One region of the Streptomyces sp. NPDC053755 genome, then DNA from elsewhere that is predicted to be linked to it. Evidence: riboswitches for the same ligand, from Rfam matches in the RefSeq annotation. Region 1 holds a riboswitch; each other region holds the start of a gene.

The links. Region 1 has a riboswitch for cyclic di-AMP ahead of AB0K65_RS19035 (LysM peptidoglycan-binding domain-containing protein). Riboswitches for the same ligand answer to the same signal wherever they lie in the genome.
Region 2: another riboswitch for cyclic di-AMP. It lies ahead of AB0K65_RS31485 (M23 family metallopeptidase); the one in region 1 lies ahead of AB0K65_RS19035 (LysM peptidoglycan-binding domain-containing protein).
Region 3: another riboswitch for cyclic di-AMP. It lies ahead of AB0K65_RS03345 (M23 family metallopeptidase); the one in region 1 lies ahead of AB0K65_RS19035 (LysM peptidoglycan-binding domain-containing protein).
Region 4: another riboswitch for cyclic di-AMP. It lies ahead of AB0K65_RS13140 (transglycosylase family protein); the one in region 1 lies ahead of AB0K65_RS19035 (LysM peptidoglycan-binding domain-containing protein).

Annotation. Positions count from the first base shown of each region.
Region 1 covers NZ_JBFASK010000018.1:114,951-122,737, forward strand. Annotated here, with positions in the region: gene AB0K65_RS19020 (Type-2Aa cytolytic delta-endotoxin) at 1-311, shown strand, start outside; gene AB0K65_RS19025 (hypothetical protein) at 513-1,283, shown strand; gene AB0K65_RS19030 (hypothetical protein) at 1,400-2,542, opposite strand; gene AB0K65_RS19035 (LysM peptidoglycan-binding domain-containing protein) at 2,737-3,636, opposite strand; cyclic di-AMP (ydaO/yuaA leader) riboswitch at 3,641-3,826, opposite strand; gene AB0K65_RS19040 (PadR family transcriptional regulator) at 4,181-4,564, shown strand; gene AB0K65_RS19045 (hypothetical protein) at 4,599-5,171, shown strand; gene AB0K65_RS19050 (carboxylesterase family protein) at 5,572-7,050, shown strand; gene AB0K65_RS19055 (hypothetical protein) at 7,451-7,787, shown strand, end outside.
Region 2 covers NZ_JBFASK010000062.1:14,630-22,416, reverse strand. Annotated here, with positions in the region: gene AB0K65_RS31510 (dienelactone hydrolase family protein) at 38-616, shown strand; gene AB0K65_RS31505 (rhodanese-like domain-containing protein) at 906-1,385, shown strand; tRNA gene AB0K65_RS31500 (tRNA-Met) at 1,437-1,510, shown strand; gene AB0K65_RS31495 (MerR family transcriptional regulator) at 1,705-2,445, shown strand; gene AB0K65_RS31490 (PP2C family protein-serine/threonine phosphatase) at 2,633-3,793, shown strand; cyclic di-AMP (ydaO/yuaA leader) riboswitch at 4,020-4,167, shown strand; gene AB0K65_RS31485 (M23 family metallopeptidase) at 4,179-5,267, shown strand; gene AB0K65_RS31480 (PrsW family intramembrane metalloprotease) at 5,332-6,642, opposite strand; gene trmB (tRNA (guanosine(46)-N7)-methyltransferase TrmB) at 6,710-7,429, opposite strand; gene lhgO (L-2-hydroxyglutarate oxidase) at 7,747-7,787, opposite strand, start outside.
Region 3 covers NZ_JBFASK010000002.1:116,368-124,154, reverse strand. Annotated here, with positions in the region: gene AB0K65_RS03360 (GNAT family N-acetyltransferase) at 69-3,299, opposite strand; gene AB0K65_RS03355 (HPr family phosphocarrier protein) at 3,483-3,764, shown strand; gene AB0K65_RS03350 (GntR family transcriptional regulator) at 4,139-4,822, opposite strand; gene AB0K65_RS03345 (M23 family metallopeptidase) at 5,035-5,817, opposite strand; cyclic di-AMP (ydaO/yuaA leader) riboswitch at 5,830-5,996, opposite strand; gene AB0K65_RS03340 (pitrilysin family protein) at 6,210-7,607, opposite strand; gene AB0K65_RS03335 (pitrilysin family protein) at 7,604-7,787, opposite strand, start outside.
Region 4 covers NZ_JBFASK010000010.1:129,582-137,368, forward strand. Annotated here, with positions in the region: gene AB0K65_RS13130 (cytochrome P450) at 1-1,233, shown strand, start outside; gene AB0K65_RS13135 (transglycosylase family protein) at 1,413-2,369, shown strand; cyclic di-AMP (ydaO/yuaA leader) riboswitch at 2,585-2,799, shown strand; gene AB0K65_RS13140 (transglycosylase family protein) at 2,802-3,497, shown strand; gene eno (phosphopyruvate hydratase) at 3,852-5,138, shown strand; gene AB0K65_RS13150 (septum formation initiator family protein) at 5,239-5,730, shown strand; gene AB0K65_RS13155 (DUF501 domain-containing protein) at 5,898-6,434, shown strand; gene AB0K65_RS13160 (Ppx/GppA phosphatase family protein) at 6,431-7,354, shown strand; gene AB0K65_RS13165 (NAD(P)/FAD-dependent oxidoreductase) at 7,724-7,787, shown strand, end outside.

The sequences.
Region 1 (7,787 bases):
ACGCGTCCTTCTGGGACACCATCGAGCAGGAACTCGTCCACGCGTTCACCGGCCTCGCCGCGCAGGAGGGCGAGCCGGGGCTCTCGTACTACGAGGAGGCACAGGAGCGCACCCGTTACTACCGCGATCTGTTCTTCGCCCTGCAGGACGAGGAGACGGGCGCGTACATGTACGCGATCGCCTTCTGCATCGACGTGACCGTCGGCCTGGACAAGGAACGGGTCGGCGCGCTGGGGATCGCGGACGTCGCCCCGTACACGATCCGCCTCAACGCGATCGTGGTCCGCCAGCAACTGGGTCTGGCCGCCTGACCCGCACCCGATGGGCGCCCGTCGCCCCGGCCCGCCGTCCCGGGCCGGACAGGGACGCCGCCGCCCTCCGCCGCCCCGTCAGGCCGCCGCGTGCCCTGGACGGGTGAGTGTGCGGACCGGGGGCAGGAGACGCAGGCGGAGCGGGTACGGATCGCTGCGTTGCTCCGCTCCCCCCCCCCCAGCGTCGGAGGATGCCGTCCCATGCCTGTCCGCAAGGCCGCCCTACGAGCGTTGACGACCACCCTGTGCGCGGCGCTGCTCCTCGCCGCCTGCACCGAGGCACCACCCCCCGCACCCCTCAGGGGAGCCGCGGGACCACCCGGCGACCGCGACTCCGTACCGCAGGACCGACCGGCCCCGAGGCCGCAGGCCGCCTGGGTCGACCGCATCCCGGGTGTCGGCCCGGCCACCCGTGCGGCCCTCCCCGCGGCCAGCACCCAGGCCCTGGTGGTGCTGGGAGAGACGGCGACCACCAACGAGGCCACGGCCGTGCTCTACGAGCGGGACGCCGGCAGGCGGTGGAACCGGGTCGCCGGACCGTGGCCCGCCCACAACGCGCTGCGCGGCTGGACCGCCGACCACGTGGCCGGTGACCTGCGCTCGCCGATCGGCGTGTTCCGCGTCGGCGACGCCGGCGGGAGGCTTCCGGACCCCGGCTCGCTGCTGCCGTACGACCAGGACGAGGAGTTCGCGGTCCAGGGCACGGGCTTCGCCGGCGAGCCACTGGAAGGCTCCTTCGACTACGTGATCGCCATCGACTACAACCGGATCCCCGGCACGACCCCCCTCGACAAGAGGAGGCCGCTGGGAGCGGCCAAGGGCGGCGGCGTGTGGATCCACGTCGACCACGGCGGGCCGACCCAGGCATGCGTCTCACTCGCGCGTGAGGTGATGCCGGAGCTGCTGCGCGCTCTGGACCCGGCGAAGGAGCCGGTCATCGTCATGGGCCCGAAGGCCGACATCGCACGCTGAGGCCGTCCCGTCCTCACCGGCGGTCGCGCGGCCGAGGCCAGGACGGGGAGGACCCGCGAGGACACCGCCGCCGCCCGGCGGACCCGGGCGGCGGCGGTTCGCGTCCGGAGAAGCCGCTACGACAGGTACGCCTGGCGGCTCGCGCAGCCCCAGACCACCGGCCGGGCGGTGCCCGCCGCGTCCACGGCCACGCCGCCCACCCGGTCGTCGTCCGACACGGCCCTGGCGCGCGCGGAGCCGTCGGGGGCCAGGGACGGCAGGGCACGGACGGGGCCCTGCCCAGGCCACAGCTGGGCCTGGTACGGCTTGAGGGGGGCGCCCTCCTCATGGGTCATGGCGGTGCCGACGGAGACGTTCGTCGTCGGGCTGACCGCCTCGAAGGTGCCCTCCCGCTGACCGGCGAGCACGCCGGGGGAGCCGCCGTGGTCCGCGTGCGGCGGCGTCCAGACCCACGGCTGGTGGTCGGGGTCGAACCGGTCGCTGACGGAGACGTACCCGGCCACCCGCCCCGCGTCGTCCACGCCCTCCGCCAGGTTGTGCACCAGATACTCCGCCCTGGCCACCGGCAGCGCCCGCGCCGGGCCCCCGTCGGCCGGCCACAGGACGGGGAACGAGGCGAAGGCGAAGCCCTCCTCCGACTCGTAGGAGCGCTCGGCCGCGCCGACGACGTCCCCGCGCGCGTTGATGCCGGTGACGCGGGTGACGATCGTGCCGGGACCGGAGTCCGGGGGCAGTGCGAGGGTGCGCAGCAGGCGTCCGCCCCGCCACGCCTTCGGTGTGCCGTCGGTGTCGACGGCCGCCACGACCCCGGAGTCGTTGACGTCGATGTCGGCCTGTCCCGACGTCCCGCCCTCGCCGAGGAGGCGGACAGCGGTGTCGCCCCTGCGGAAGGTGAACAGCGCCACCGTGCGGTCGGACCGCCGCGTCAGCCAGCCGGCCATGAGCCCTTTGCGGTTGACCGCGCGGACGACCCCCTCGTCGTAACCGGCGGGGAGGGGCACCGGGTGGACCCGGTCGCCGGTCCAGTACACGGGCAGGCCGCCGCTCGCGCCGACGGCGAGGCGGCGGGGCCCGAGGTCGTGCACGCCCTCGGTGGCGAACGCGCCGCCCGCCGAGGCCGCGAGCGAGGGCAGGACCTTCGGTCCCGGCTCGCAGATCCCGGCTCGCGCGGTCGCGGAGTCGGCCGTGGCGGGCCCCGCCCCGGTGATCAGAGCCGCCAGCGCGACCGCGCCGGCGCACCAGGCGATGCTTCTCTTCAACTGTCTCCCCCTTCGGCGACGACCCGCGGTCTCCCCGGCCACGGGTCTGCGAAGGGCCCATCCTGCCTTCCGCCGTCGGCACGTGGGACGGAATGCCGCAGACCGCTTACGGCCCGGTCCGGGGGCGCACGGCGACGGCGAGGTCCCGGCCCCCGAGCGGCCGGGTCCTCGCCGTCGTCGTCCTCACCGGCCGTTTAGTAGGGGCCGTTGACGTTGTCGATCGAGCCGTAGCGGTCGGCCGCGTAGTTGCAGGCGGCGGTGATGTTCGCGACGGGGTCGAAGAGGTCCATCGACGTACCGGGGACGTGATAGGCGAGGAACGTCGGCTCGATCACCTGGAGCAGGCCCTTCGAGGGAGTGCCCTTGAGGGCGTTGGAGTCCCAGAGGTTGATGGCCTGCGGGTTGCCGGAGGACTCCCGCATGATGTTGCGCTGGATCCCCTCGTAGGTGCCGGGGATCCCGTACGAGGCCATGATGTCCAGCGACTCGCGGATCCAGCCGTCGAGGTCGTTGGTATAGCGCGGAGCGGCCGGCGCGGCGGCGGGGGCGGCCGCCTGCGCCGCCTTGACGGGCGCGGCGCCGCGGTCCTGCGAACGGCTGGCGCGGTCGGCGCTCGTGCTCGCCGTGCTCTTCGGCTTGGCCTTGGCCTTCGCCTTCGGCTTGCTCGTGGTCTCGGCCTTGGCAGGCGCCTTGGGCGCGGCCGCCTGCTTCCGGAGCGTCAGTTCCAGACCCGGGTGGATGAGTGACGGATTGTCACCCACGACGCTTCGGTTGATGTCGTAAAGGACCTTCCAACCGCCGCGTACGCCCTGCTCGTGCGCGATCAGGGAAAGGGAATCACCGGCCGTGACCGTGTAGGAACGCGCCGGGGTCGAGGCGGCGGGAATCGATTCTTTGATCTTTTCCACGGCGCTGGATACGGTCTTCTCCGTGACAATTCCGGTGGGCGTTCCGGAGGCGGCGGAGGGCGTCGCGTGAGCGGCGGCGGTGGCGACCAGCGGCAGGGCCAGGGCGGCGCCGCCGGTGCCGGCGAGGGCGAGGCCACGAGTCAGGGGACGGTGCTTGGGGCGCCGGTGCTTACCGTGTGCAGGCATGATGGGTTCCTCTCCGGCGCCTGCGGGGTGAGCTGTCGGGTTCGGGCTGGAGATGCCCGGCCGCACGTGTGCGACTTCACCCCGATCCGATCCGGAATCCCGAACCGGAGAGAAAGGTGGGTCCCCCGCTCCTGCCGACGGGTGAATAGTTGGTCTTTCGGGCGGTGGCAGGATTCGGCGATCCGCTCGAATGCAGGTGACCGTAGGCGAGAAATGTCGACGGAAACAAGTCCCTGGCCGTGCGGGTAATTCCAGAATGTGTGCCCGTGGTGTGACGTGGCCCTCGGCGCGGGGAAGGCCGGGGCCGAACTCCCTTGGGCAGCAGGGGGTCGCCGGGTCGCCGGGGGCCGTTCCGGGCAGGGGCGTGATTCATGTCACCGGGGGAGTGATATCGGTTTTTATGCGTTATTCACCGTAGTGTGCAACCTCAAAAGGAAACGACATCAATATCCCTTGATATCCCTTTTGGTGCTTTATGTCCCACGAGGGTGGGGGGAGAAGGGTGCCTTGTGGCGCAAGGTAGTCGCTCACTATCATGCGCCGCATGACAAAGGAGCTGCCGGGCGCCGGCGACCAGCGGCGCAGCCAGCTTCTGCGCGGGGTGTTCGACCTCTGTCTGCTCTCCCTGATCGCCGAACGACCACGGTACGGCTATGAGTTCGTCGAAGCGCTCGCGGAGAGCGGTCTGGAGCCGGTGAGCGAGGGAAGCATCTACCCCCTGCTCGCCCGGATGGAGCGGGCCGGGCTCGTCGAGTCCTACCGGGCGCCGTCGGCCAGCGGCGGCGCGCCCCGCAAGTACTACCGGCTCACCGGGCCGGGCCGCGCCGAACTGGACAGCGGGCGAGCCGTCTGGCGGGACTTCGCCGCCCAGGCCGGCCGTGTCCTGGCAGGCCCGACCGGGCCGGATCGGCCTGACCGGGCCGACTGACCGCACCATCGAAACCGACGGGGGAGACGACCACATGACATCCGAACGTGTACTCGCGGTGTGCCGCAGCAACTGGGAGTACCGCGGCATCGACGACGCGGCCGTCCGCGACATGCTCGCCGAGCTGGCCGCCCACCTTCAGGACGCGGAGGCCGCCGGGCGCACCCCGCGCGAGGTGGTCGGGGAGGACGTCAAGGCGTTCGCCGCCTCCTGGGCCGCCGCCCGCCGGCCGCTGCACCGGCGCGTGGCGCGCCTCGCGGCCATGATCCCCTTCGTCGCGGGCGTGCTGCTGCTGATCACCCACCTGCGCCGGTGGACGCCGGCCGTGGATGTCGCCGCGGGCCACCTGGCCTTCTGTGCCGCGATCGCCGTGGTCACCGTCGCGCTCGAGCTGCGCCGAGGCTCCCTGGGCCTGGGAAGGGGCTGGCTGGTCGCGCTCGTCGCCGGCCTCCCGGCCCTCGTGATCACCGACCGGCTCGCCGGTGTGGAGCCGCTGTTCGGCGTGCCCCTGGGGGCGAGCGTGGCGCTGGTGCTTCCGGGTCTCGCGTACACCGTCGCCGACGGACGGGCTCGCCGGCGCGCGGCGGGCCAGCCGGACAGGCCGTGACCTGCCCGGGGCCGGACCGGCCCGTCTCGCACCGAGGAGGGGAGGGCCGTGGGCTCCCCGAAGGCGGAGCGGTGTGCGGTCGATCCCCGACGGGCTGAGCGCACCTCCGCACTGTCGCCGCGACCGCGACCGCGACCGGCCGTTGCCGTGACCGTGCGGCCCCGCGTGGCCGCACGGGGCGACGTACCGCGTCGGAGCCCTCGCACGCCGCCGTACCGAGAGGTCTGGACGACGACCGGCGCCCGCGCCGAGGTGGCCGACTCGCGAACACCGACGACGGCGGATTATGCGATTGCCGGGCCGTGGGCGCCGTGGAAGCCTGTGCAGCCGGACGGACGGACCGGCCGGACCGCGAACCGATGGGGGAGCATCTGTGGGTGTGTCAGCGACCGGGGCCACCGTGACGACGAAGCTCGGCGAGGTCGGGGGAACGATCACCGACGGACTGCGCGTCACGCGGGGAATCCCCTACGCCGCACCGCCCTTCGGGGCCGCCCGCTTCCGCGAGCCCCGGCCCGTCGAGCCCTGGGACGGGGTACGGGACTGCACGCGCTTCGGGCCCGTCGCCCCGCAGTCGGCGGAACTGCCCGGAGCCCCGGTCTGGCGCCCGGGCGACGAGGACGTCCTGACCCTCAACGTCTGGACGCCGGACGACGCCGAGGGCCCGCTCCCCGTGCTGTTCTGGATCCACGGCGGCGCCTACACCTTCGGCTCCTCCGCTCAGCCCGACTACGACGGATCCGCCCTCGCCCGCGCCGGTCTGACCGTGGTGACCTGCAACTACCGCCTCGGTTTCGAAGGGTTCGGCCACGTGCCCGGCTTCCCCGACAACCGCGGACTGCTCGACCTGATCGCCGCGCTGGAATGGGTACGCGACCACATCACCGCCTTCGGCGGAGACCCGGCCGACGTCACCGTCGCCGGGCAGTCCGCCGGCGCCGGGGCGGTGGCCTGCCTGATGAGCAGCCGACGAGCCGACGGCCTCTTCCACCGCGCCATCGCGCACAGCGTCCCCGACGCGTCCTTCCCGCCGGACCTCGCCGCGGGCCTCGCGCGACAGGTCGCCGACGCCGCCGAAGTCCCGTTCACCGCCGAGGGCCTGCTCTCCGCGCCCCCCCGGACGCTCGTCGCGGCCTCGGACCGCGTCGTGGCGCGGTACGCCGCCGACCCCGACTCCGGACCGCTCCACTACGACACGGTCATCTACGGACCGGTCCTCGACGGTGAACTCCTCACCGCGGACCCGTTCGACGCCTTCGCCGACGGCGCCGGCCGCGACATCGACCTCCTGGCATGTCACACCACCGAGGAGTACTGGCTGATGCACCAGGTCGGCAGCATGCCCCCGGCCACCACCGAGGACGACCTCGCGCGCTTCACCGCGCACTGGGACCTCCCCGACGACCTCGTCGAGCGCTACCGCGCCCTCATGACGGGCCGGCCGGTCCTGGACATCTACCTCGCGCTGGCCGGGGACGCGCTGTTCGCCGCTCACACCGCGCGCCTCGCGCGGTCCCATGCCCGCGCCGGCGGCCGCACGCGCCTCTCCCGGTTCGACCGCCGCCGCACCCGCGCCGACGGGACCACGGTCCGCGCCTGGCACGCGGCGGACGTCCCCTTCGCCCTCGGCACGCTGGACGCCGTCGGCGTCGACTTCCTCACCGGCGGCCCCGCCGACGCGGACGACCGGGCCCTCTCGCGCCGCATGGTCCGCGCCTGGGCCGCCTTCGCCACCGACGGGGACCCCGGCTGGGAGCAGCTCGACGGCCGGACCGGCGGTCCGGTCCATGTCTGGTCCGTCCCCGCCGACCGCGACGAGGGCCCGGCGGAGGCGCACGGCCTCTGGGACGACGTCCGAGCGACGCCGCTGCGGCTGTGACGCGCAGCGGCGTCGCTCGTCAGCGAGGCGCCCATCCCGCGAGGCGCCCACCCGTGGGCCCCGCCCCAGGCGCCCACGCTCCGGGGCACGCACAGGAGGCCGGTACCGCGCGGCACCCCCGCGTGGCGTGCGCTCGACCCCGAAGCGGACGCTCCGGGCCACGCCCGTCTCTCGCGGCCGCCCGTGAGGCACCTCCCGTCCGGCCCGGTCCCCGTCCACCGGCCGACGGCGCCGACCGGACCGGGGCGGCCCCCTTCGCCCGGCCCGCGCCGCGACGCGCGATAATCGCGACGCGCCCGCCGGCGGCCGGGGAACCGGCCCCCGCCGCGCGCCGTGCCCCACCCGCGAACCACCCGGGAGGGCGGGCCGACCCGCGCCCGCCCCAGGAGAGGAAGACCTGATGGACGCCCAGCACTTCGAGCGCGTCACCGCGTTCATCGAGGCGCGCCTGCGCCCGCTGTTCGACGCCGAGACCGGCAGCGAGCACGGCTTCGGAATGGACGACACCTCCCGCTCCCTGCGCGCGCTGCTCAACACCGTGAGGGCCGCCGCGGCCGTCAAGGGCCTCGCCGAGCAGCGGGCCACCGCCGACCGGACCACCCGGGACATCATCGACCAGGCGCTGGAGCACAACTGGGACGTGCTGCGCGGTGTCGCCCGCCACTGGGAGGACCACCCCGACTTCCTCCGCGAGTTCAAGCGCCACTCCTGGGAACTCGACGCCCCCGCCCCGGCCG
Region 2 (7,787 bases), on a different contig from region 1:
GTCCGGGCCGTGGGGGCCGGACGGGAGGAGGACGGCCATGGCCGAGGTGCTGTTGTTCCACCACGCGCAGGGGCTGACCGAGGGCGTCCGCGCCTTCGCCGAGGAGCTGCGGCGGGCCGGACACGGCGTGCGGGTCCCCGACATGTACGACGGAAGGACGTTCGACACGCTCGAAGCCGGTGTCGGGTACGCCCAGGAGATCGGGTTCGGGGAGATCGTGGCGCGGGGGGTGCGCGCCGCGGAGGGGACGCCCGAGGGGGTGGTGTACGCCGGGTTCTCGCTCGGCGTCCTGCCCGCCCAGCAGCTGGCGCAGACGCGGGCGGGCGCGGCCGGAGCCCTGCTGTTCGACGCGTGCGTCCCCGTCGGCGAGTTCGGGGAGTCCTGGCCGGAGGGGGTGCCCGTCCAGGTGCACGGGATGGACGCGGACCGGTTCTTCGTCGCCGAGGGGGATCTCGACGCCGCCCGCGCGCTGGTGGAGAGCGTCGTCGACGCGGAGCTGTTCCTCTATCAGGGCGACCGGCATCTGTTCGCGGACAGCAGCCTGCCCGGGTACGACGCGGCGGCGACGGCACTGCTCGTCGAGCGGGTGCTCGGATTCCTGGAGAAGGCCGCCTAGGGCGACCTGGGTGCGGGCGGGGACGGGGGCCGGGCCGCGGCTGAGGGGCCGTTTCGCGGCGGCACGCGAAGCCTGCCCGGGGCTTGCCCCGCGCTACGCGAAGCCTGCCCGGGGCTTGCCCCGCGTCCGTTTCGAGCGGGTCCCGGGCCTGAGCGGAACGGCGGACGCCGTCCCGATGGGTGAGATCCCCGCCGCCCCCCGGCGAACGCCCGTCTTTTCCCGGCGAAACGCCATCGGTCCCGGGAATCGTCACTTCAGCCCGTTGATCTTCGATCGTAGGTTTTCACACATGACGACAACGACCCAGGTCAATTCGGTTCTTCGCACCCCGCCGGCCTCTCCCGCCGTGGCGGCGGCCTATTTCGCCGCCAGTCTCGCCTTCCACGCCGACGTCTCCGATGTCGCCTCCGCCCTCGCCGCCGACACGGACCCCGGCTTCGTGGTCGTCGACTCGCGCTCCACCGCCTCCTGGGACCAGGGGCACGTCCCCGGCGCGGTCCACCTGCCGACCGCCCTCGTCCCCGAGCAGGCCGAGCGGCTCCTGGACAGGTCCGTGCCCGTGGTCACGTACTGCTGGGGCCCCGGCTGCAACGGCGCCACCCGCGCGGCCCTCGCCCTCGCCGAGCTCGGCTACCAGGTGAAGGAGATGCTCGGCGGCTTCGAGTACTGGGTGCGCGAGGGCTTCGCGTACGAGACGTGGGAAGGCGCGGAGAAGAAGGACGCGGATCCGCTGACGGCGCCCGTGGACGCCGGGGACTGCGGCTGCTGAGGAAACGGATTTCCGGATCGGCCACCCATGCCGTAAGGTCATATTCACCGACGCGGGGTGGAGCAGCTCGGTAGCTCGCTGGGCTCATAACCCAGAGGTCGCAGGTTCAAATCCTGTCCCCGCTACTCAGTAGCAACGAAGGCCCGGATCCAGTCACTGGATCCGGGCCTTCGTCGTGTTTTGCCGGCTTTCCGGATTCCTCCCTTTCCGGCTTTCCGGCTCCCCCCGGTTCCCGGTTCGCGGCTTTCCGGCGTCCCCCGGGTTCCCCGCTTCGTGGTGGCTTGACCTTTACGCAACGTCAAGATCTAGCGTTCTCGGCATGGAGTGGTCGATCCAAGAGATCGCCAGGAAGGCCGGCACCACCAGCCGCACGCTCAGGCACTACGGAGAGCGCGGACTGCTGGAGCCCAGCCGGATCGGCGCCAACGGTTACCGGTACTACGACCAGGCGGCACTCGTGCGGCTGCAGCGCATTCTGCTGCTGCGCGAGCTGGGGCTCTCGCTCCCCGCCATCGCCGAGGTCCTCGCGGGGCAGCGCGACACGTCCGCCGCCCTGCGGACCCATCTCGCCCTGCTGGAGCAGGAGCGCGAACGCATCGGGCGGCAGATCGCCTCGGTGCGGACCACCCTCCACAAGACCGAGAACGGAGAAGAACTCATGGCCGAGGAAGTGTTCGACGGATTCGATCACACGCGGTACGAGGCGGAGGTCAGCGAACGCTGGGGCCGCGACGCGTACGAGAAGGGGGACCGCTGGTGGCGCTCGCTCAGCGCCGAGCGGAAGCAGGCGTTCATGGACGAGCAGGCCGGCATCGCCCGCGACTTCGGGCAGGCGGCCAGGGACGGCCTCGCCGCCGGCAGCGACGAGGTGCAGGAGCTGGCCCGGCGACAGGTGGCGTGGCTGTCGCACACGACGACGCCCGCGAAGGAGTACGTGATCGGCCTCGGCCGGATGTACGTCGACGACCCGCGTTTCACCGTCCACTACGACAAGCACGGCGAGGGCACGGCGGTTCTCGTCCGGGACGCCATGGAGATCTACGCCGAGCGGAACCTCTAGGCCGTGACCGCGCCTCCCCGCCGCCACCGCGCGAAGGGTCGGCGCCGAGCCCGTCGTCGGGGGAGTGGCGCGTGCGGGCCGTCCCCCAGTCGGCGGAGTGGAGGTCGCCGCCCGGCGCGGCTCCCGGCAGGCTGGGGAGGGCACGGTACCGTCCGTCGCCGTGTACGGACCCGGCAGGAGAGCACAGGTGGGGCAGCCAGCGGCGGGGAACGGGACCTCCGGGCATCCGCGTCCGCGTGGCGAACGCGCCCGCCGGTTCATCCGGGCCCTGCCTCCGCTGGTCATCGCGGGAGGGATCGTCTTCGACCTGTCGACCCCGCCCGCCTACACCGCCGCCCCGCTGTTCTCCGCCGCCCCGCTCATCGCGGCCCCGCTCTTCTCGATGCTGACGACCCTGCTCACCGGCATCGCCGCCGTACTGGCCTCCATCGGGCTGCACGTCTACAACGACACCCTCACCGACGTCCCGGCGCTCACCGAGACCTTCACGGTCATCACGGTCTCCGCCCTCGCCCTGCTGATCAACCGGGTCGTGCGGCGCAGCGGCGAGCGGCTGGCATCGGCGCGGGTGATCGCCGAGGCGGCGCAGAAGGCCGTGCTGCCGACGCCCGCCGAGCGGATCGGCGGGCTGCAGATCGCGGCACGCTACGAGGCCGCGCAGGCGGACGCGTTCATCGGAGGCGACCTGTTCGCCGTCCAGGACACCCCCCACGGCGTACGGCTCGTGGTCGGTGACGTACGGGGCAAGGGCCTGGACGCGGTCGAGGCCGTCGCCGTCGTCATCGGCGCCTTCCGGGAGGCGGCCGAGCAGGAGTCGACGCTGGAGGGCGTCGCCCAGCGCCTGGAGCGGGCGCTGGCCCGCGAGGGCACCCGGCGGGCCGGCCTGGACGCCGCCGAGGGGTTCACCACCGCCGTCCTGGCCGAGATCCCGCGCGGTGCCGGGCTCATCCGGGTGGTCAACCGCGGGCACCCGGAGCCGCTGCTGCTGTTCGCCGACGGCGGCCTGACCATGCTGGCGCCGACCGAGCCCGCGCTGCCCCTCGGAATGGGCGATCTGGCCGCGTGGCCGGACCGGGCAGACGCGACGCCGTACCCGCCGGGCGCCACGCTGCTCCTCTTCACGGACGGCCTCTCGGAGGCGCGCGACGCCCACGGGGCCTTCTACGACCCGGCGGAGCGTCTCGCCGGGAGGATCTTCCCGGGGCCGGAGGAGCTGCTCGACGCGCTCGTCGACGATGTGCGCCGGTACACCGGCGGCGGGACGACGGACGACATGGCGCTGTTGGCGGTGAGCCGTCCGGCGTTGGGGCAGCCGGTGCGGCGGCGGACGATGCCCGTGGTGCCGTGACGGGGGCGGTCGTGACCATCCGTGATCGAAAGATCCCGCTCCGATAACAGTTGACTTAACATCAGTTTCGAGTTGCGCACCGCCTTTTCACGGGAGGGGGGTCAAGTCGGGCCAATACCCCGCAATCCTGTGAACGATCAGTAGGAACAGCTTGGAATCAGGACCCCCTGTCTATTAACGTTCGATAACGCAGCGCGGTCGTCCCAGTCGTCGCAAGAGACGGCACCGTGCGCGTGCGCCGAATCCTGAAAGGGAACCGGGGAACCACCACTTGGGGTGAATCGGGCGCTTTCGCACCTGTGCGACCGTGCCCGTAGGAGACCTTCCTGCTCCGAACCCGTCAGCTAACCCGGTAGGCGAGAAGGAAGGAAAGGAGCACGCCTCCGTGGCGTCCAACACCCCTGCCCCCGAAGCCCCCTTCGACGCGTTCGGTGCCTCGGGTGCCGCCGGGACGGACCACGACGCGGGCACCTGGGAGGAGTGGAACCCGACCGAGGACTCCCTCCGCCAGCAGGCCCGCTCCGGAGGCCGTCACCGCGTCGTCAAGCAGCGCTCCGGCTTCGCCCGCTCCTCCACCGTCCTCGGCGTCGGTGTGATCGCCGCCGTCGGCGCGGGCGGCCTGGCCACCGCCCAGGAGAAGCCCGCCGTCTCCATATCCCTTCCCGACCTCGACCTCCCGGACGCCTCCCAGCTGCCCGGCGTCGGCGAACTCCTCGAGGACGGGACCGACGGAGCTGGCGACGTCGCCGCGACGGGCAACCTCCAGCCGCTCACCGCCACACTCGCCCTGGAGGCCGAGGGCACCGGGGCGGCCGAGGCCACCACCGCCTCCGCGTCCACCGCCGACGCGGGCGAGGCGCTGCGCGCCCGCATCCTCCAGCAGGCCGAGCAGCAGCAGGCATCCGCCGACGCCGCCGAGAAGGCCGCGGCGGAGAAGGCGGCGGCCGAGAAGGCCGCTGCCGAGGCGGCCGCCAAGGCGAGCGCCGCGGAGAAGGCGGCGGCCGAGGCGAAGAAGCAGGCCGAGGCCGAAGCGGCGGCCAAGGCCGAGGCGGAGCGCCTGGCGAAGCTCGCCGCGAGCTACGCCCTGCCCACCTCCTCCTACGTCATCACCTCCACCTTCGGCGAGTCCGGCTCGATGTGGTCCTCGGGCTACCACACGGGTCTCGACCTCGCCGCCCCCACGGGCACGCCGGTCAAGGCGGTCCACGGCGGCACCATCACCTCGGCCGGCTGGTCCGGCGCGTACGGCTACCGCATCGTCCTGGAGCTGGAGGACGGTACGGAGATCTGGTACTGCCACCTCTCCTCCATGACCGCCGCCGCCGGTCAGTCGGTGGGCACCGGCGAGACGATCGGCCGCGTGGGCGCGACCGGCAACGTCACGGGAGCCCACCTCCACCTGGAGGTCCACACCCCGGGCGGATCCGGCGTGGATCCGGCGGCCTGGCTCCGGGACAAGGGCCTGAACGTCTGACCCGGCAGGTCGGTCCTGGCCGGCGCGGCGGACGCCGCCGTGCCCGGTACGGGCCGGGCGTCCGTCAGCTGCGGTACGGGTTGTAGCCGCTGTAGTCGAGGTACTGCGGCGGCGCCCACACCTGCCCGGTGGCCCGCGCCGCGTACGTGAGCGCGGGGGAGGCCACCGCCTTGCGCTGCCAGAGGTGGTGCAGCAGTTCCTGCTCGCGGGCGGCGAAGTCCGGTTCCGCCGCGCCCCGCTCGGCCCGGTGGCGCAGGAACGCCAAGGTCGTCGCGAAGGCCTCGTACTCCCCGACCGCCTGCGCCGCGGGCTTTCCGTACGTCCGTGCGGCGAAGGCGCGGGCCATCGAGCGGGCCCGCATGGAGGAGAGCGCGAGCGGCTCGGCGGGGGAGAGCCAGCCCGCCGCCGCGTACGCCGGGAGCTGCCCGGATATCGTGCGCAGCTCCCGCTGCCGGCTCCATATCGCCAGCCAGGTCAGCAACGCGAACGCCGGCACCATGAACATGCCGTACACCAGGATGAACCCCCAGCCGCCGAACACGGCCGAGCCGTTCCACAGGGCGTGCATGCCCATGGCGAGGACCAGGCCGGCCACGGGGAGCAGGATCCGGCGGATTCGCCTCCGGCGGGCTGCGAGAGCCGCGAAGCCGAAGCCGAGGCCGGTGAGCACGGTGAAGAGCGGATGCGCGAACGGCGACATCACGATCCGCACGAAGAAGGTGCCGGCCGTCACCGAGCCGAGGCCCGAGGAGCCGAACTCCTGGTCCTCCCCGAAGGCCCTGCCGAGATAGAGGATGTTCTCGGTGAAGGCGAAGCCGGTGGCGGTGAAACCGGCGACGACGACCCCGTCGATCAGCCCGGTGAAGTCACGCCGGCGGAAGAGGAAGAGCAGCAGCACCGCGGCGGCCTTGGCGCTCTCCTCCACGACCGGTGCGACGACGGTCGCGCCGAGGGTGTCCGCCGAGGTGGGGTCGGCGGTCGCGGTCGCTATCCAGCGGACCGCGAAGGTGTTGGCGGTCAGCGCGACGAGCGCGGCCGCGAACGCGCCCCAGGCGAAGGCGAAGAGCTGGTTCTTCCACGGGCCCGGCTCCACGCGGTCGAGCCAGCGGAACGCGGCCATCAGGAGCGGCACGGGCAGCACGGCCAGACCGAGCCCGACGAGGAAACCCTCCGTCCCGGTCTCGTCCCGCACCAGCGCGAGGATCACCAGGGCGCACAGCGCGAGCACCGTGATCACCGCGACGGCCCGGACGGCCTTGCTGCGCCAGAAGGCGCGCCGGGGCCGGTAGCGCCACTGGGCACGGCCGGGGACGCCGGCGAAGGCCGGCTCCTCGGCATCCCTGGCGGGTACGGGGGAGGGAACGGGGTTCGACACGTAAGCGACCCTAACGAGCCGCACCGACAACGTGCGCGGGAGTTCCGTGCCCTGTGGAAAACCCGGCCTACACCCGCCGGAAGAGGAGGTCGTGGACCACGTGCCCCTTGTCGAGGCCCTGCCCCTCGAAGCGGGTGAGGGGGCGGAAGTCCGGGCGGGGGGCGTAGCCGCCGTCGGGCCGGGTGTTCGCGAAGCCGGGGTGGGCGGAGAGGACCTCCAGCATCTGCTCGGCGTACTCCTCCCAGTCCGTGGCGCAGTGCAGGACGGCGCCGGGCTTCATCCGGGTCGCGAGCAGGGTGAGGAACTCGGGCTGGATGAGGCGCCGCTTGTGGTGGCGCTTCTTGGGCCAGGGGTCCGGGAAGTAGACGCGGCAGCCGTCGAGGGCGTCGGCGGTGAGCATCTCGCGCAGGAGGATGATCGCGTCGCCGTTGGCCACCCGGACGTTCTCGAGCCCGTTCCGGTCGGCCAGTCCCAGGAGGTTGCCCTGGCCGGGGGTGTGGACGTCCACGGCGAGGATGCCGGTGCCGGGGTCGGCGGCGGCCATCCGCGCGGTGGCCTCGCCCATGCCGAAGCCGATCTCCAGGACGACCGGAAGGCCGCCGAACATCTCCTTCAGGTCGAGGACCCGCTTGCCGTCGATGTCCAGACCCCAGTCCGGCCAGCGCTTGAGCATGGCCTCGGCCTGGCCCGCGGTGACGCGGCTGCGCCGGGGCTGGAAGCTGCGGATGCGCCGCTCGTGGTGCGACCCGGCGGGATCGGGCAGGGGCCCTTCCCCGGCGGCGAACATCCGGCTGCCCCGGCGGGCGACGACGGCCTCGGCGACGGGCTCGGTGGCGGACGCGACGGCGACCCGATCGGCGTGGACGGGCGCGTCGGCGGGGTGCGGAACGGTTTCACGGGTCTCAGACACAATGCGGCAATTCTACGGGGCCGCCCGCGCTCGCCGGCGGTCCGCGGCGAGGGCCCGGGCGCGGCCTTGCGGCCCGGTCGCGGGGCGGGGTCGGGGACGACCCGGGCGAGCGGGCCGGGGGCGGCAGGGAGCGGTCCGGGAGGGGCAGCGGCCCCGGGGCGGCCTGGGAGGGGCAGCGGGGCGGGGGAACGCCCCTACAGCAGCGCCAAGGCGCGCTGCGCGACCTCCCTGCCGA
Region 3 (7,787 bases), on a different contig from region 1:
CCATCCTAATCCGTCGGAAGGGGCGCTCCGGGACGCGTCGGCCGCCGGGGCCGGGGCGCGGGGCGGGTTCAGTAGCTCGGCAGGCGCCGCGGTCCGAGGTCGGTGCGGGGCGGGGGCGGTGCGAGGCGGACCGTGGCGCCGAGGACGGACAGGCCGCGCGAGGCCACGACGACGGGCTCCAGGGTGATCGCGACGACCTCGGGGTGGTCGTCCACGAGCCGCGAGACCCGCAGCAGCAGCTCCTCCAGGGCGGGAGTGTCGACGGGGTCCGAGCCGCGCCAGCCGAAGAGGAGGGGCGCGGTGCGGATGGACCGTACGAGCTCGGCGGCGTCCCGGTCGGTGGCGGGTACGAGCCGGTGGGACATGTCGCCGAGCAGCTCCGAGGCGGCTCCGGCGAGTCCGAAGGAGAGGACGGCGCCGACGGCCGGGTCGATGGCGGCCCGGACGACGGTGTCGACTCCACGCGGAACCATCGCCTGGACGACCGGATGAAGCTCCTCCGGCTTGCCGAGGGTGTCGGTCACCTCGCCGTAGGCGGCACGGAGTTGTTCCTCGGTGGCGAGGTCGAGCCGTACGCCGCCGAGATCGGGGCGGTGGCGCAGGTGGGGCGCGGTCGTCTTGAGGGCGACGGGGTAGCCGAGGCGGCCGGCGGCCGCGACGGCGACGTCGGGAGTGGGGGCGGGCAGGGTCGGCAGCACGGTGATGCCGTACCGCGCGAGCAGTTCGCCGGCCTCGTCGCTGCCGAGGGTGACGCCTCGGGTGTCCGCGTCCTCCCCGAGCGACCGCTCGATGCGGGCGGCGGCCCCCGCCTCGTCGATATCCTCGTACTCCGGCACCCGGCCGGGCTCGGCGGACTGGCGTCGCCACTGTCCGTAGCGCACGGCCTCGGCCAGGGCGCGCACGGCCCGCTCGGCGGCGGGGTAGGCGGGGATGTGCCCGCTGACCCGGGGCGGCGCGGCGGGCTCGCCGGCCTCTGCCCCGCCGACCCGGTCGGCGCCCGAGGGCTGACCGCCCGTGGTGGCACCGAGCCGGGTGGGCGGAGGCGGCGTCCTGCCGGCGTCACCGCCGGGCGTCACCGGGGCGTTCCGGCCCGCCGCCGCGTCGAAGGGGCCGGGGGCCGCGGGCGTGGCGTTTCCGCCCGAGCCGCTTCCCCGGGGTGTCCCGCGAAGGCCGGGTGCGGCGGCGCCGGGTGCCGTGGGAGGCACCGGGGGCATCGGAGGCAGGGGAGGGACGGGCGCGGTGGCGGGCGGGCCGGTCGGAGCCGTGGGAGTGGTGCCCGGGGGCGTGGAGCGGCCGGCGGACGCGGCGGGGGACGGGCCGCCGGAAGGGGCGGGCGGGCCGGCGGGCGGGGGCGGGCCGGCCGGGGTCGCTGACGGGCCGGCGCTCCGCGTCGGCGTCGCCGGGCGGGTGCTCGTCGCCGCCGAGAGGGCCTCCGCCAGGCCGCCCATCTCGACGTGCACCACGACCACGGGCTTCGCCGGGGCGGGAGCGGAGGCGACGGCCTCCCGGAGGTAGGCCGCGAGGACCTCCCCGTCACCGGACTCGACGGCTCCGGTCTCGCCGACCCAGGGGATCGCCGTCACGACGACCGCGTCGCTGGTCTCGTCGACGAGCGCCGCCGCGAGCGCCTCGCGGAAGTCCGCCGGGCTCGCCGCCGTCGTGAGGTCGAGGGGGCGCAGCGGCCGCAGGCCCTCGGTGAGACAGGCGTCATACGTCAGCAGCCCGAGGGACTCGGAGTTGCCGAGGATCGCCACGCGCGGTCCGGTCGGCAGGGGCTGGCCGGCGAGGAGCAGGCCCGCGTCGACGAGTTCGGTGACGGTGTCGACGCGGATGACCCCGGCCTGCCGGAGCAGCGCGGAGACGGTGGCGTACGGGATCCGGGTGACCGGCACACGGTGGCCGGGCGGCGCGCTGCCGCTGTGCCGGGCGCCCTTGACCACGACGACCGGCTTGACCGCCGCGGTGCGCCGCGCGAGCCGGGTGAACTTGCGGGGGTTGCCGATCGACTCCAGGTACAGCAGGACGACGTCCGTCGCCGGGTCGTCGTACCAGTGCTGGAGGAGGTCGTTGCCGGAGACGTCGGCCCGGTTGCCCGCCGAGATGAAGGAGGACAGACCGGCGCCCCGGCGGTGGAGGCCGGCGAGGAGGGCGATGCCGATGGCCCCTGACTGGGTGAACAGCCCGATCCGCCCGGCCGCCGGCATCTGGGGCGCGAGCGAGGCGTTCAGCCGGGCGCCGTCCGAGGTGTTGATGATCCCGAAGGCGTTGGGCCCGATGATCCGCATGCCGTACGAGCGGGCCTGCCGGACCAGTGCGCGCTGGCGGTCCCGTCCCGCCTCCGTCCCGGTCTCGGCGTATCCCGCGCTGAGGACGACCAGGCCGCGCACCCCGTGCTCACCGCAGTCGGCGACCGCCTCAGGCACCCGTTCGGCGGGGACGGCCAGGACGGCCAGGTCGACCGGCTCCCCGATGTCCGCGACGGAGCGGAAGGCCGGCACGCCGTCGAGCGCGGTCGCCTCCTGGTCGAGAGCCCGGTTCACGGCGTACGTCCGCCCGGTGTAGCCGGCGTCGAGGAGGTTGCGCAGCACGGTCCGGCCGACGCCGCCCGGGGTGCGGCCGGCGCCGACGACGGCGACCGAGCCGGGGCTGAGCAGCCGCTGCACGGAGCGGGCCTCGGCGCGCTGCTCACGGGCGAGCTGGACGGCGAGCGAGCGGTCGGTGGGCTCCAGGTCGAGATGGAGGCGCACGGCGCCGTCCTCGAAGCTGCGCTTCTGGGTGTACCCGGCGTCCGTGAACACCTTGATCATCTTGTTGTTGGCGGGGAGCACCTCGGCGGCGAACCGTCGGATGTCCCGCTCCCGCGCCACCGCGGCGATGTGTTCGAGCAGGGCGGAGGCGACGCCCCTGCCCTGGTGCGCGTCCTGGACGAGGAAGGCGACCTCGGCCTCGTCGGCGGGGGCCGAGGCGGGCAGGCCGCGGGCGTCGATGCGGTCGTACCGCACGGTGGCGATGAACTCGCCGCCGACGGTCGCGGCGAGTCCGACCCGGTCCACGTAGTCGTGATGGGTGAAACGGTGGACGTCCTTGGCGGACAGGCGCGGGTAGGGCGCGAAGAACCGGTAGTACTTCGACTCGTCCGAGACCTGTTCGTAGAAGCTGACCAGTCTGTCGGCGTCGTCGACGGTGATGGGCCGGATGCGTGCGGTGCCGCCGTCGCGGAGGACCACGTCCGCTTCCCAGTGGTCCGGGTAGGCGTGTTCCGGCTGGGCCGGGTCCGGCTGTTCCGACGCGCTCTGCATGGGGCAAGCGTACGGCGGGGGTACGACAGCGGCACCGGCCGCGCACGGCGTGCGTGCCCCGCACGGTCCGTGCAAGGTGGGAGGGCCGGAGGGCGGTTCCGCCGGGCCGCGGGCAGGCACGAGCACATCGCCGCACATGAGAGACTGGTCTAGACAACCCGCTAAGACTTGAAGGGCAACACCATGGCTGAGCGCCGCGTCAACGTCGGCTGGGCCGAGGGCCTGCACGCCCGCCCCGCCTCCATCTTCGTCCGTGCCACCACGGCCTCCGGCGTCCCCGTGACGATCGCCAAGGCCGATGGCAACCCGGTGAACGCCGCGTCGATGCTCGCGGTGCTCGGTCTGGGCGCACAGGGCGGCGAGGAGATCGTGCTCGCTTCGGACGCCGAGGGCGCCGAAGCCGCGCTGGACCGTCTCGCCAAGCTGGTTGCCGAGGGTCTCGAAGAGCTTCCCGAGACCGTCTGACGTCACCTCGCGAAGGAGCCGCGTCCCGCCCCCCGGCGGACGCGGCTCCTTCGCGTCTGCCGGGCCACAGGCCGGCACCGGACAGACCGGCACGGCAGGGCGCACGGCCGGGACGCCTCACGCGTCCTGCCGGTCCCCGCGTCCTGCCGGCTCGCGCGTCCGGCCGTCTCGCGCGTCCTGCGGCGAGGCCACGGGAAGGCCGGGGCCCGGGCCGCGAGGACTCCAGGGGAAAGGATTCCGGACAGCCCGAATTCGCGAGCCCGCCGACGCGATGCCCTGTCGACGAAATCGATCGAGGGGCCTTTAAGGGCCCCGCATTTCCGGGCAGCAGAATTCCACCGCCCCATTACTTCTCTTTGTATACGGCCCGGTCGTTAATTCCGGATGCTCGCGGTGTTTACGACATGTTGCGAAGCCCTCACACGGCCGCGCTCGGGCCGCTTCGGCCGGTACAGGACCAGCGAACGTTCGGCGTGCAGGGCGGTGAGGGCGCGGGCCCGCTCGGCGTCTCCGCGGGCCACCGCGTCGACGATCGCCCCGTGCTCGGCCCAGGCCTCGACCGGCTGCGCCGTCGGCTCGATCGCGTACATCCAGGCGATCTTGTGCCGCAGCTGCGTGAGCAGCGCCGTGAGCGCCGGACTGCCGGACGCCTGCGCGAGGGTCTCGTGGAACCAGCCGCCCAGGGAGCGCAGGTCGTCGCCCTGGCCGCGGCGGGCACGCTCCTGACCCAGCCTGACCAGGCCGCGCAACACCTTGAGGTGCGCGTCCGTACGCCGCTGGGCGGCGCGGGCGGCCCCCAGCGGCTCCAGGAGCGCCCGGACGTCCAGCAGGTCCGCCGCCTCCTGCTCGGTTGGCTCGGCGACGTGGGCGCCCGCGTGCCGACGGGTGACCACGAAGCCCTCCGACTCCAGGGTGCGCAGCGCCTCGCGGACCGGCACGCGGGAGACTCCGTAACGGCGCGCCAGCTGCTCCTCGGTCAGCCGGCTGCCGCGCTCGAAGAGACCGGAGACGATGTCGTCCCGAATCGCCGTGCATACCGAATGCGCCGGGATGCGCATGTTCGACCTCCGCCTTTTCCGCGCGAAACCCATCCGATGGACGTCTGTTCGTCGACTCTTCGGTGACTCTATTGCAGCGGGGCGGTATTTCCGATGGCTACGGGAGATCCATGGATATCTTTTGGCCGACGAAAAAGCCCCGGCTCGGTACGAGCCGGGGCTTTTTCGTCGGGCCTTGGGCGGCCCGGTGGCGTTCGCCGGACGCGGTCGGGTCAGACGTTCACGCCGCGGGCGCGCAGGTACGCGACCGGGTTGATGTCGGAGCCGTACTCGGCGCTCGTGCGGGCCTCGAAGTGCAGGTGCGGGCCGGTGGAGTTGCCGGTCGAGCCGGAGATGCCGATCCGCTCGCCCGGGGTGACGGTCTCGCCGACCGAGACACTGATGGCCGAAAGGTGCCCGTACTGGGTGTACGTGCCGTCGTTCATCCGGATGACGATGTTGTTGCCGTACGCGCCGCCCCAGCCGGCCTCGACCACGGTGCCGGAGCCGACGGAGACGACCTCGCTGCCGTAGGAGGCGTGGAAGTCGACGCCGGAGTGGCTGCCGGAGGACCACAGGGAGCCGCCGGTCTGGTACCCGGTGGTGACGTACGAGCCGGCGACGGGGAGCTGGAAGGAGTTCAGGCGCTTGCGCTCGGCCTCCCGGGCGGCGCGCTCCTTGGCTTCGCGGATCTCCTTGGCGCGGGCCTCGGCCTTGCGCTTCGCCTCCGCCTTGGCACGGGCCTCGGCCTTCGCCTTCGCGATGGCCTCGACGGCCTCCCGCTCCTGCGCGGCCGCCTGCACGTCGATCCGGTCCGCCAGCGACTCGGAGACGACGGCCTGGTTCATGCCGGTGTCCTCGAGCGAGCGGGTGTCCGTGTCAGCGGCGAGCGCCGGGGAAGCGAGGGTTCCGATGACGCCGGTGGTGGCGAGGGTCGCGACGCCGGCGATGCCCGCGCTGCGGCGCGCCAGACGGCTCGGACCACGATGCTTCCCGGTGGCACGGGTGAACGCCATGTAGTGGCTGATCCTTTCCTTCCTTCTCGCCTACCGGGTTAGCTGACGGGTTCGGAGCAGGAAGGTCTCCTACGGGCCCCTCCGCACGGGTGCGAAGGCGTCCGATTCACCCCAGGGACTTCGTGTGGGTCCCCGGCTCCCCAGGCTCGCGCCTGACGGGGACTCGGCGATGACTGTCCGATGCCGCGGGTGCGGCGGGTGCAACTGGCGAACAGCCGGATTGACGCTAAACGGACCGTCTTTCAATCGGCAAACGGACTCGGCTGTTTGTAAGACATGCCACAGGGCAGACACCCACCCTCCGCCTCAATACGGACAAAAGATCAACAAAGGCGAGGACCCCGACGTATGGTGACGTCGGGGTCCTCGCCGTGGCGTCTGTTCCGCCTCGATCAGCCGGTGACGACGGTGACTTCGCCGATGCCGAGCGCCCGCACGGGCTCCTCGATCTGCGCCGCGTCACCCACGAGCACGGTGACCAGACGGTCCACCGGGAAGGCGTTGACGACCGCGGCCGTCGCCTCCACCGTGCCCGTCTCCGCCAGACGCGCGTACAACTGCGCCTGGAAGTCGTCCGGAAGGTGCTGCTCGACCTGGTCGGCGAGCGTCCCCGCGACGGAGGCGGCGGTCTCGTACTTGAGCGGCGCCACACCCACCAGGTTCTGCACCGCCACATCCCGCTCCGCGTCGGTCAGTCCCTCCGCGGCGAGCGTGCGCAGCACCTTCCACAGGTCGTCAAGTGCCGGGCCGGTGTTGGGGGTGTCGACCGAACCGCTGATGGCGAGCATCGCGGCGCCGTTGCCCTCGGCGTCGGAACGGAGCACCTGTCCGAAGGACCGGACGCCGTAGGTGTAGCCCTTCTCCTCGCGCAGGACCCGGTCCAGGCGGGAGGTGAGGGTGCCGCCGAGGCAGTACGTGCCGAGGACCTGGGCGGGCCAGACGCGGTCGTGCCGGTCGGCGCCGACGCGGCCGATCAGCAGCTGCGTCTGGACCGCGCCGGGGCGGTCCACGATGACCACACGGCCGGTGTCGTCGGCCGTGATCGGCGGGACGGGGCGCGGCTCGGCGGTGTCGCCGGTCCACGCGCCGAGCGTCTCGGCGAGGACCTCGTCCAGGTCGACGTCGGTCAGGTCGCCCACGACCACGGCGGTGGCCGTGGCGGGCCGGATGTGCGCCGTGAAGAAGGCGCGGACGGCCGTGGCGTCGATCGCGGCGACGGTCTCCTCGGTGCCCTGGCGCGGCCGGGACATGCGCGAGCCGGCCGGGAACAGCTCCTTGGAGAGCTGCTTGGCCGCCCTGCGGGCCGGGTTGGCCGTCTCGTGCGGGATCTCGTCGAGGCGGTTGCGCACCAGGCGCTCGATCTCGCTGTCGTCGAAGGCCGGGGCGATCAGGGCCTCGGAGAGCAGGCCCAGCGCCTTGGGCAGCCGGGAGACGGGGACCTCGAGGGAGACGCGTACGCCCGGGTGGTCGGCGTGGGCGTCGAGTGTGGCGCCGCAGCGCTCCAGCTCGGCGGCGAACTCCTCCGCCGTGTGCTTGTCGGTGCCCTCGGAGAGGGCCCTCGCCATGATCGTGGCGACGCCGTCGAGGCCCGCGGGTTCGGCTTCCAGGGGGGCGTCGAAGAAGATCTCGACGGCCACCACCTGCTGGCCCGGACGGTGGCAGCGCAGCACGGTCAGGCCGTTGTCCAGCGCACCCCGCTCCGGGGCCGGGAAGGCCCAGGGACGTGCGGTGCCCGGCTGGGGCTGCGGGTGGAACTCCATGCTCGTCAAAGCCGCGGCAGCGTCGCTCACTGGTCCGCTCCCTCTTCCTCGTCGTTCTCGCTGACGCTGTCGCCGTGCTCGGCAGTGACCGGTTCGTACACCAGCACCGCGCGGTTGTCGGGACGCAGCCGGGCGGCGGCGACCGCCCGCACCTCGTCGGCGGTGACGTCCAGGACACGGTTGACGGCGGTCAGGGCGAGCTGCGGGTCG
Region 4 (7,787 bases), on a different contig from region 1:
CCCGCCGCTCCCCAGCTCTTCACCTGGGAGTTCGCGACCGATCCGTACCCCGCCTACGCCTGGCTGCGCGAGCACGCCCCCGTGCACCGGGCCCGGCTCCCCAGCGGGGTCGAGGCATGGCTGGTGACGCGCTACGCCGACGCGCGGCAGGCGCTCGCCGACCAGCGGCTGTCCAAGAACCCCGCGCACCACGCCGAGTCCGCGCACGCCAAGGGCAAGACCGGGATCCCCGGGGAGCGCAAGGCCGAGCTGATGACCCATCTGCTCAACATCGACCCGCCGGACCACACCCGGCTGCGGCGGCTGGTGTCGAAGGCGTTCACCCCGCGGCGGGTCGCCGAGTTCGCGCCCCGCGTGCAGGAGCTCACGGACCGGCTCATCGACCGGTTCGCCCGGGAGGGGAGCGCCGACCTCATCCACGAGTTCGCCTTCCCGCTCCCCATCTACGCCATCTGCGACCTGCTCGGCGTCCCTCCCGAGGACCAGGACGACTTCCGGGACTGGGCCGGCATGATGATCCGGCACGGCGGCGGTCCCCGCGGCGGGGTGGCCCGGTCGGTGAAGAAGATGCGCGGCTACCTCGCGGAGCTGATCCACCGCAAGCGGCTCGACCCGGGGGACGACCTGATCTCGGGCCTCATCAGGGCGTCCGACCACGGTGAGCACCTCACCGAGAACGAGGCCGCGGCGATGGCGTTCATCCTGCTCTTCGCCGGCTTCGAGACCACCGTCAATCTGGTCGGGAACGGCGTGTACGCCCTGCTGCGGAACCCCGGTCAGCGGGAGCGCCTCCAGGCGTCGCTGGCGGCGGGGGAGCGAGGGCTCCTGGAGACCGGCGTCGAGGAGCTGCTGCGCTACGACGGGCCGGTCGAACTGGCCACGTGGCGGTACGCGACGGAGCCGCTGACCATCGGCGGCCGGGAGATCCCGGCGGGCGACCCGGTCCTCGTCGTGCTCGCCGCCGCCGACCGCGATCCGGCGCGGTTCGACGCGCCCGACACCCTCGACCTCTCCCGGCGCGACAACCAGCATCTGGGGTACGGACACGGCATCCACTACTGCATCGGCGCCCCGCTCGCCCGGCTCGAAGGACAGATCGCCCTCGCCACGCTGCTGACCCGGCTGCCGGACCTCCGGCTCGCCGTCGATCCGGCGGATCTGCGGTGGCGCGGAGGTCTCATCATGCGTGGATTGCGCACGCTTCCGGTGGAGTTCACCCCATCTGGCACCTGACGCATCGTCAAAACTGTGACTTTTACGTGATCTCCGCTGCATCGACTTGTGACTGACGTTCGAATGCCGCTACGTTCACCGCAGTCTCAGCCGTCACGCGAAAGGCACCTCGCATGCGCTCCGGAAACGGACGTCACCGCAGACCCCGCCAGGCCCCCGCCATAGTCGTCGCCGCAGGTGTGACCGGATCGGCCCTCGCGCTGCCGTTGCTCGGCGCGGGTTCCGCCTCGGCCGCCGATGTCGCCACCTGGGACCGGGTGGCCGAGTGCGAATCGGGTGGCCTGTGGAGTGCCAACTTCGGCAACGGCCTCTACGGAGGACTCCAGTTCACCCAGGAGACCTGGGAGCGGCACGGCGGTCTCGCCTACGCCTCCAGCGCGGACCTCGCCAGCCGCGCGCAGCAGATCACGGTGGCCGAGCGGGCGTTCGCCGCGGGCGGCACGGAGTGGGCCACCTGCGCCCCCATCGCCGGCCTGACGAACGACGGCACCGTCCCCGACGTCGACCCGGGACCGCCGGTCACGCCGGAGGAGCCCACGGGCCCGGCCGCGGAGTCGAACCGCACCGCCGGCATCCCGGCCGGCCCCTCCGCGCCGGAGACCTTCCCCAGCGCTCCCGCGACCTCCCCGGCCGCGCCTTCGGCTCCCGCCTCCACCGCGCCCTCGTCGCCGGACGCCTCGGCGACCACCGGCGCGCCGGGCACCGGTGCCACGCCCGGGACCTCCACCGCGCCCTCCGCCCCGGTCGCCCCCGGCACCGGCAAGCACCGCGGAGGCGCCGCCCCAGAGACGGGCAATGCGGACAACACCCTCGAAACCGGTACAGACGCGGGCCGTGAGAGCGGTCGTCACGCTTCGCCGGCCGACGGGGCCGCCGGTGTCGACGGGACTGACGGGTCGACAAAGAGCGCGACACCCGGCGCGGGTGGGAACAACACGGACACTTCCGGCACCGCGGACGAATACACCGTGCAGCCGGGGGACAATCTGACCGAGATCGCCCAGGAGAACGAGCTGCCCGGCGGCTGGACCGCTCTCTATGACGCCAACCGCCGGACGGTGGGCGCCGATCCGGACCTCATCCTGCCTGGTCAGAGCCTCGACCTGTCGCCCGAAACGGTCCCCGCCCAGGGGTAGTTAGGGGCCCTATGTCCGGTTCTGTGTAAGTGAGACATGGGTCTCTTTGCCCGAACTGGCCCGCCACGTCCGCAAACTCTGCTCCTGTCGCTTCTCACCTGCGTAAACGCCCCTCGCCCAGGGGTGCGTAGGGGCGATTTCTCCCCTATGGACGTCTTTGAACTTCGTGGGGGTCTGTGTTTACGGTCGACACCGCTCGCCACCGCGGGCCCCGTCGACCGAAAACGCCGAATCCTGCCGTCGGCCGATGGGAACAGTCGTCGCGCAAGCGCCGTAGGCAGGAGCGGGGGACCCAGGTAAGTGCCGGTCCCGGCCGTCGAGACAGACGGCCGGAACGGCTTGGGGTGGAGCCGCGTGCTGGTCACGCGGCCGGACAACTCACTTGGTCCGAACCCGACAGCTCACCTCGCAGGCGTCGGTGAGGAGAACTTCATGCTGCTTTCGAGCAAGGGCAAGCACCGTCGCGCTTCCAAGGCCACCCGCGCCGTCGCGCTCGCCGGCATCGCCGGCGTCGCCGTGGCCGCCCCGCTGATGACCGCCGGGTCCGCCTCCGCGGCCACCGCCTCCGAGTGGGACACCGTCGCCCAGTGCGAGTCGGGCGGCAACTGGTCCATCAACACCGGCAACGGCTACTACGGCGGCCTGCAGTTCTCGGCCTCCACCTGGGCCGCCTACGGCGGCACCGCCTACGCCGCGACCGCCGACCAGGCCTCCAAGTCGCAGCAGATAGAGATCGCCGAGAAGGTCCTGGCGGGCCAGGGCAAGGGTGCCTGGCCGAGCTGCGGCGTGGGCCTCTCCGGCGCCTCGTACGACGGCGGCTCCGCCGAGGAGAGCGCCCCCGCGCCGGAGCGTCAGGCCGAGCAGCCGACGACCCGCAGCGAGAAGCGCACCGCGCCGAAGGCCGCGGAGCCCAAGAAGGCCGAGTCCAAGAAGACCGTCACCACCCCGACCGGCAAGAAGGTCGAGAAGGGCGACGGCGAGTACAAGGTCAAGGCCCACGACACCCTGAGCACCATCGCCGCCGCCCACGACGTCAAGGGCGGCTGGGCGAAGCTCTTCGAGCTCAACAAGGACATCGTCGACGACGCCGACCTGATCTACCCGGGCCAGCAGCTCCACCTGAAGTGAGCCCGGCGGCCCGTGTGAGTCCGGCGGCTTCCACGGGCCCCACGACCCTCCCGCGGTGACCACCCCGGTCCGGCGCGCCCTTCCCCCGTGCGCGTCGGGCCGGGGTTCCGCGCGTCACGGGCACGCCGTCGGCCCGCCCGGCCCGCACCCGGGAGCCCATCCGGCGGCCCGGCCTCGTTACTGTCCAGTAGTTCTGGGTTCGTCCGTCCCCATATGCATGCCCTTGGGTCCTTTTTCGTCCCAGCGGGCGGGCGCCCGGCGGGCTGGAGCCCCGGAGCCGGTTAGGCTCTTGCCGCAAGGCCAAAGCGACCCTGCACCGCATGCGTCACATCTAGCGTCACATCCCAGAAGGAGATGCTCGTGCCGTCCATCGACGTCGTCGTAGCCCGGGAAATCCTGGACTCCCGAGGCAACCCCACGGTCGAGGTCGAGGTCGGCCTCGACGACGGCAGCACCGGCCGTGCTGCCGTTCCGTCCGGTGCCTCCACCGGTGCGTTCGAGGCCCTCGAGCTTCGCGACGGGGACCCGAACCGCTACCAGGGCAAGGGTGTCGAGAAGGCCGTCCTCGCCGTCATCGAGCAGATCGGCCCGGAACTCGTCGGCTACGACGCCACCGAGCAGCGCCTGATCGACCAGGCGATGTTCGACCTGGACGCCACCCCGGACAAGTCCTCGCTCGGCGCCAACGCCATCCTCGGCGTCTCCCTCGCCGTCGCGCACGCCGCCTCCGAGGCGTCCGACCTCCCGCTGTTCCGCTACCTCGGCGGCCCGAACGCGCACCTGCTGCCCGTTCCGATGATGAACATCCTGAACGGCGGGTCGCACGCCGACTCCAACGTGGACATCCAGGAGTTCATGATCGCCCCGATCGGCGCGGAGTCCTTCTCCGAGGCGCTGCGCTGGGGCACGGAGGTCTACCACACCCTCAAGTCCGTCCTGAAGACCAAGGGCCTCTCCACGGGCCTGGGCGACGAGGGCGGCTTCGCCCCGAACCTCGACTCCAACCGCGCCGCGCTCGACCTCATCCTCGAGGCCATCAAGCAGGCCGGCTACGTCCCGGGCAAGGACATCGCGCTCGCGCTCGACTGCGCCGCATCCGAGTTCTACAAGGACGGCTCGTACGAGTTCGAGGGCAAGTCCCGCTCGGCCGCCGAGATGACCGAGTACTACGAGGAGCTCGTCGCCTCCTACCCGCTGGTCTCCATCGAGGACCCGCTGTTCGAGGACGACTGGGCCGGCTGGAAGGTCATCACCGAGAAGCTGGGCGCCAAGGTCCAGCTCGTCGGTGACGACCTGTTCGTCACCAACCCCGAGCGCCTGGCCCGTGGCATCGAGGAGGCGTCCGCGAACGCCCTCCTGGTGAAGGTCAACCAGATCGGTTCGCTGACCGAGACCCTGGACGCCGTCGAGCTGGCCCAGCGCAACGGCTTCAAGTGCATGATGTCCCACCGCTCCGGCGAGACCGAGGACGTCACCATCGCCGACCTCGCCGTCGCCACCAACTGCGGCCAGATCAAGACCGGCGCCCCGGCCCGCTCCGAGCGCGTCGCCAAGTACAACCAGCTCCTGCGCATCGAGGAGATCCTCGACGACGCCGCGGTCTACGCCGGCCGCAGCGCGTTCCCCCGCTTCAAGGGCTGAACGACCCCCCGCAGGTAGCTTCCGTACGTCCCCGCACCCGGTCCCGTACCGTGTGCGGGGACGTACGCGTGTGAGGGACGGACAGGGGAGGCGACACGACATGGCCGCGAAGGACCGGGACCGCTTCTCGACCGCGACCCGGATCAGACTCCTCGGGGAGCAGACCGCCGCCCGTGTCTACCGCTCCCAGACGCGCCGTCAGGCCCGCCGCTCACGGCTCACCGGCCGCGCGGCCTTCCTCGCCCTGATCGTCTGCTCGCTGGTCGTGGCGCTCGCCTATCCCATGCGCCAGTACGTCTCCCAGCGGGGCGAGATCGCCGAGCAGGAGCGCCAGGCCGCCGAGGCGGCCGCCCGGGTCGAGGAGCTGCGGGACGAGAAGGCGCGGCTCCAGGACCCGGCGTACGTCCGCCGTCTCGCCCGGGAGCACCTGCACTACGTCCTTCCCGGCGAGACCGGCTTCACCGCGAACGACCCCGAAGCGGAGCGCGCCCGCCGCGCCGAGCAGGGCGCGGCCGACCGCCCGTGGTACTCCAACCTCTGGGACGGCGTCGACCGCGCCGACGCGCCCCGCGGGGACGCGGGCGCGAGATGATGGTGCGACGGCACACGCGTCGCACCCGCACCGAGCCTCACGTACCGCGTCGCGCACCACGTACCCCCCAGGGGGGACGCGCGCCGCGGACCGTGGAGCGCACGCGCACCGCACCGCGGACCGCGCCGCCCACCTCACCGCCCACCGACGAGAAGACAGACGCAGGCATGGAAACGCCCCCTCCGCAGACCGCACGCACCGAGCCCACCGAGGCGGACGTCGCCGCATTCGAGGCGCAGCTCGGCCGGCCGCCCCGCGGGCTGCGCGCCATCGCGCACCGCTGCCCGTGCGGCAACCCGGACGTCGTCGAGACCGCGCCGCGGCTCCCGGACGGCACCCCGTTCCCCACCACGTACTACCTGACCTGTCCCCGCGCCGCCTCCGCCATCGGCACCCTTGAGGCGAACGGGGTCATGAAGGAGATGCAGGCCCGCCTCGGCACCGATCCGGAACTGGCCGCCGCCTACCGGGCCGCGCACGAGGACTACATCGCCCGCCGTGACGCCATCGACGTCCTGGAGGGCTTCCCGAGCGCCGGCGGCATGCCGGACCGGGTGAAGTGCCTGCACGTCCTCGTCGGCCACTCGCTGGCCGCCGGCCCCGGGGTCAACCCGCTCGGCGACGAGGCGATCGCCATGCTGCCGGAGTGGTGGGCCAAGGGCCCCTGCGTCACCCCCTGCGAGGAGAAGGAGGGGACGGCATGACCGGCACGACCCGGGTCGCGGCCGTCGACTGCGGGACGAACTCCATCCGCCTCCTCGTCGCCGACGTGCACCCCGAGACCGGTGAGCTGACTGAGCTCGACCGGCGGATGACGATCGTCCGGCTCGGCCAGGACGTCGACAGGACGGGGCGGCTCGCCCCCGAGGCGCTGGAGCGCACCTTCGCCGCCTGCCGTGAGTACGCCGCCGTGATCGAGGAGCTGGGCGCGCACAAGCTCCGCTTCGTGGCCACCTCCGCCTCGCGGGACGCGGAGAACCGCGACGAGTTCGTCGCCGGCGTGGCCGGGATCCTGGGCGTCGAGCCCGAGGTGATCAGCGGCGACCAGGAGGCGGAGTTCTCCTTCACGGGCGCGACGGCCGAGCTGCCCGGCGCGGACCGCTACCTGGTGGTGGACATCGGCGGCGGCTCCACCGAGTTCGTCGTGGGCGACCGCCATGTCGAGGCGGCCCGGTCCGTGGACATCGGCTGCGTACGCCTGACGGAGCGGCACGTGCGCAGCGATCCGCCGGCACCCGCCGAGATCGAGGCGGTCCGCGCCGACGTCCGGGCCGCGCTCGACCTGGCCGCGCGGACGGTCCCGATCACCGAGGCCGGCACCCTCGTCGGGCTCGCCGGATCGGTGACGACCGTCGCCGCCATCGCGCTCGGCCTCCCGGAGTACGACTCCACCGCGATCCACCACTCCCGGATCTCCCGCGAGCAGGTCGCCGAGGTCACCCGGCGGCTGCTCGAGGCCACGCACGACGAGCGGGCGGCGATCCCGGTCATCCACCCCGGGCGGGTCGACGTCATCGTCGCGGGGGCCCTGGTGCTGCTGGAGATCATGGAGCGCACGGGGGCCCGCGAGGTCGTCGTCAGCGAGCACGACATCCTCGACGGAATCGCCCTGTCCGTGGCATAACGGACACCCGGCGGCGGCCTCGGTGAGGGGCCGTCGAGAAAGTTCGTGAAGTTCTTCACAAGGAAAAGCGCCCCGAGGGGGGCCAAGAGGGGTCTTGAGGGCCTCCGGGGCCCCTGCCGGGGCGCTTTCGTAGGTGCGGAGCCCCGTTCGCACTCTGTTTCCATCGTGTGAACGCACCACGTGGTTCAGGGTTAACGACAGCTCTCCAGGCCAGTTCAACGGGGGTGAACAACGTGCGCCGTAACGCCCTGGTTCCTTTGCTGCATCATGACCTCGGTCACGTGGGCGGCGGAGTGTAGCAGAGGTGCCCGAAGTGCTTGTGAAGGGGCGCACGAGCGACCCCCCTCGGAGGGGTGGATACTCGATGGCATGAGCACCACGGAGCGTCCCAGGATCCTCGTAGTAGGCGGTGGGTACGTAGGCCTGTACGCAG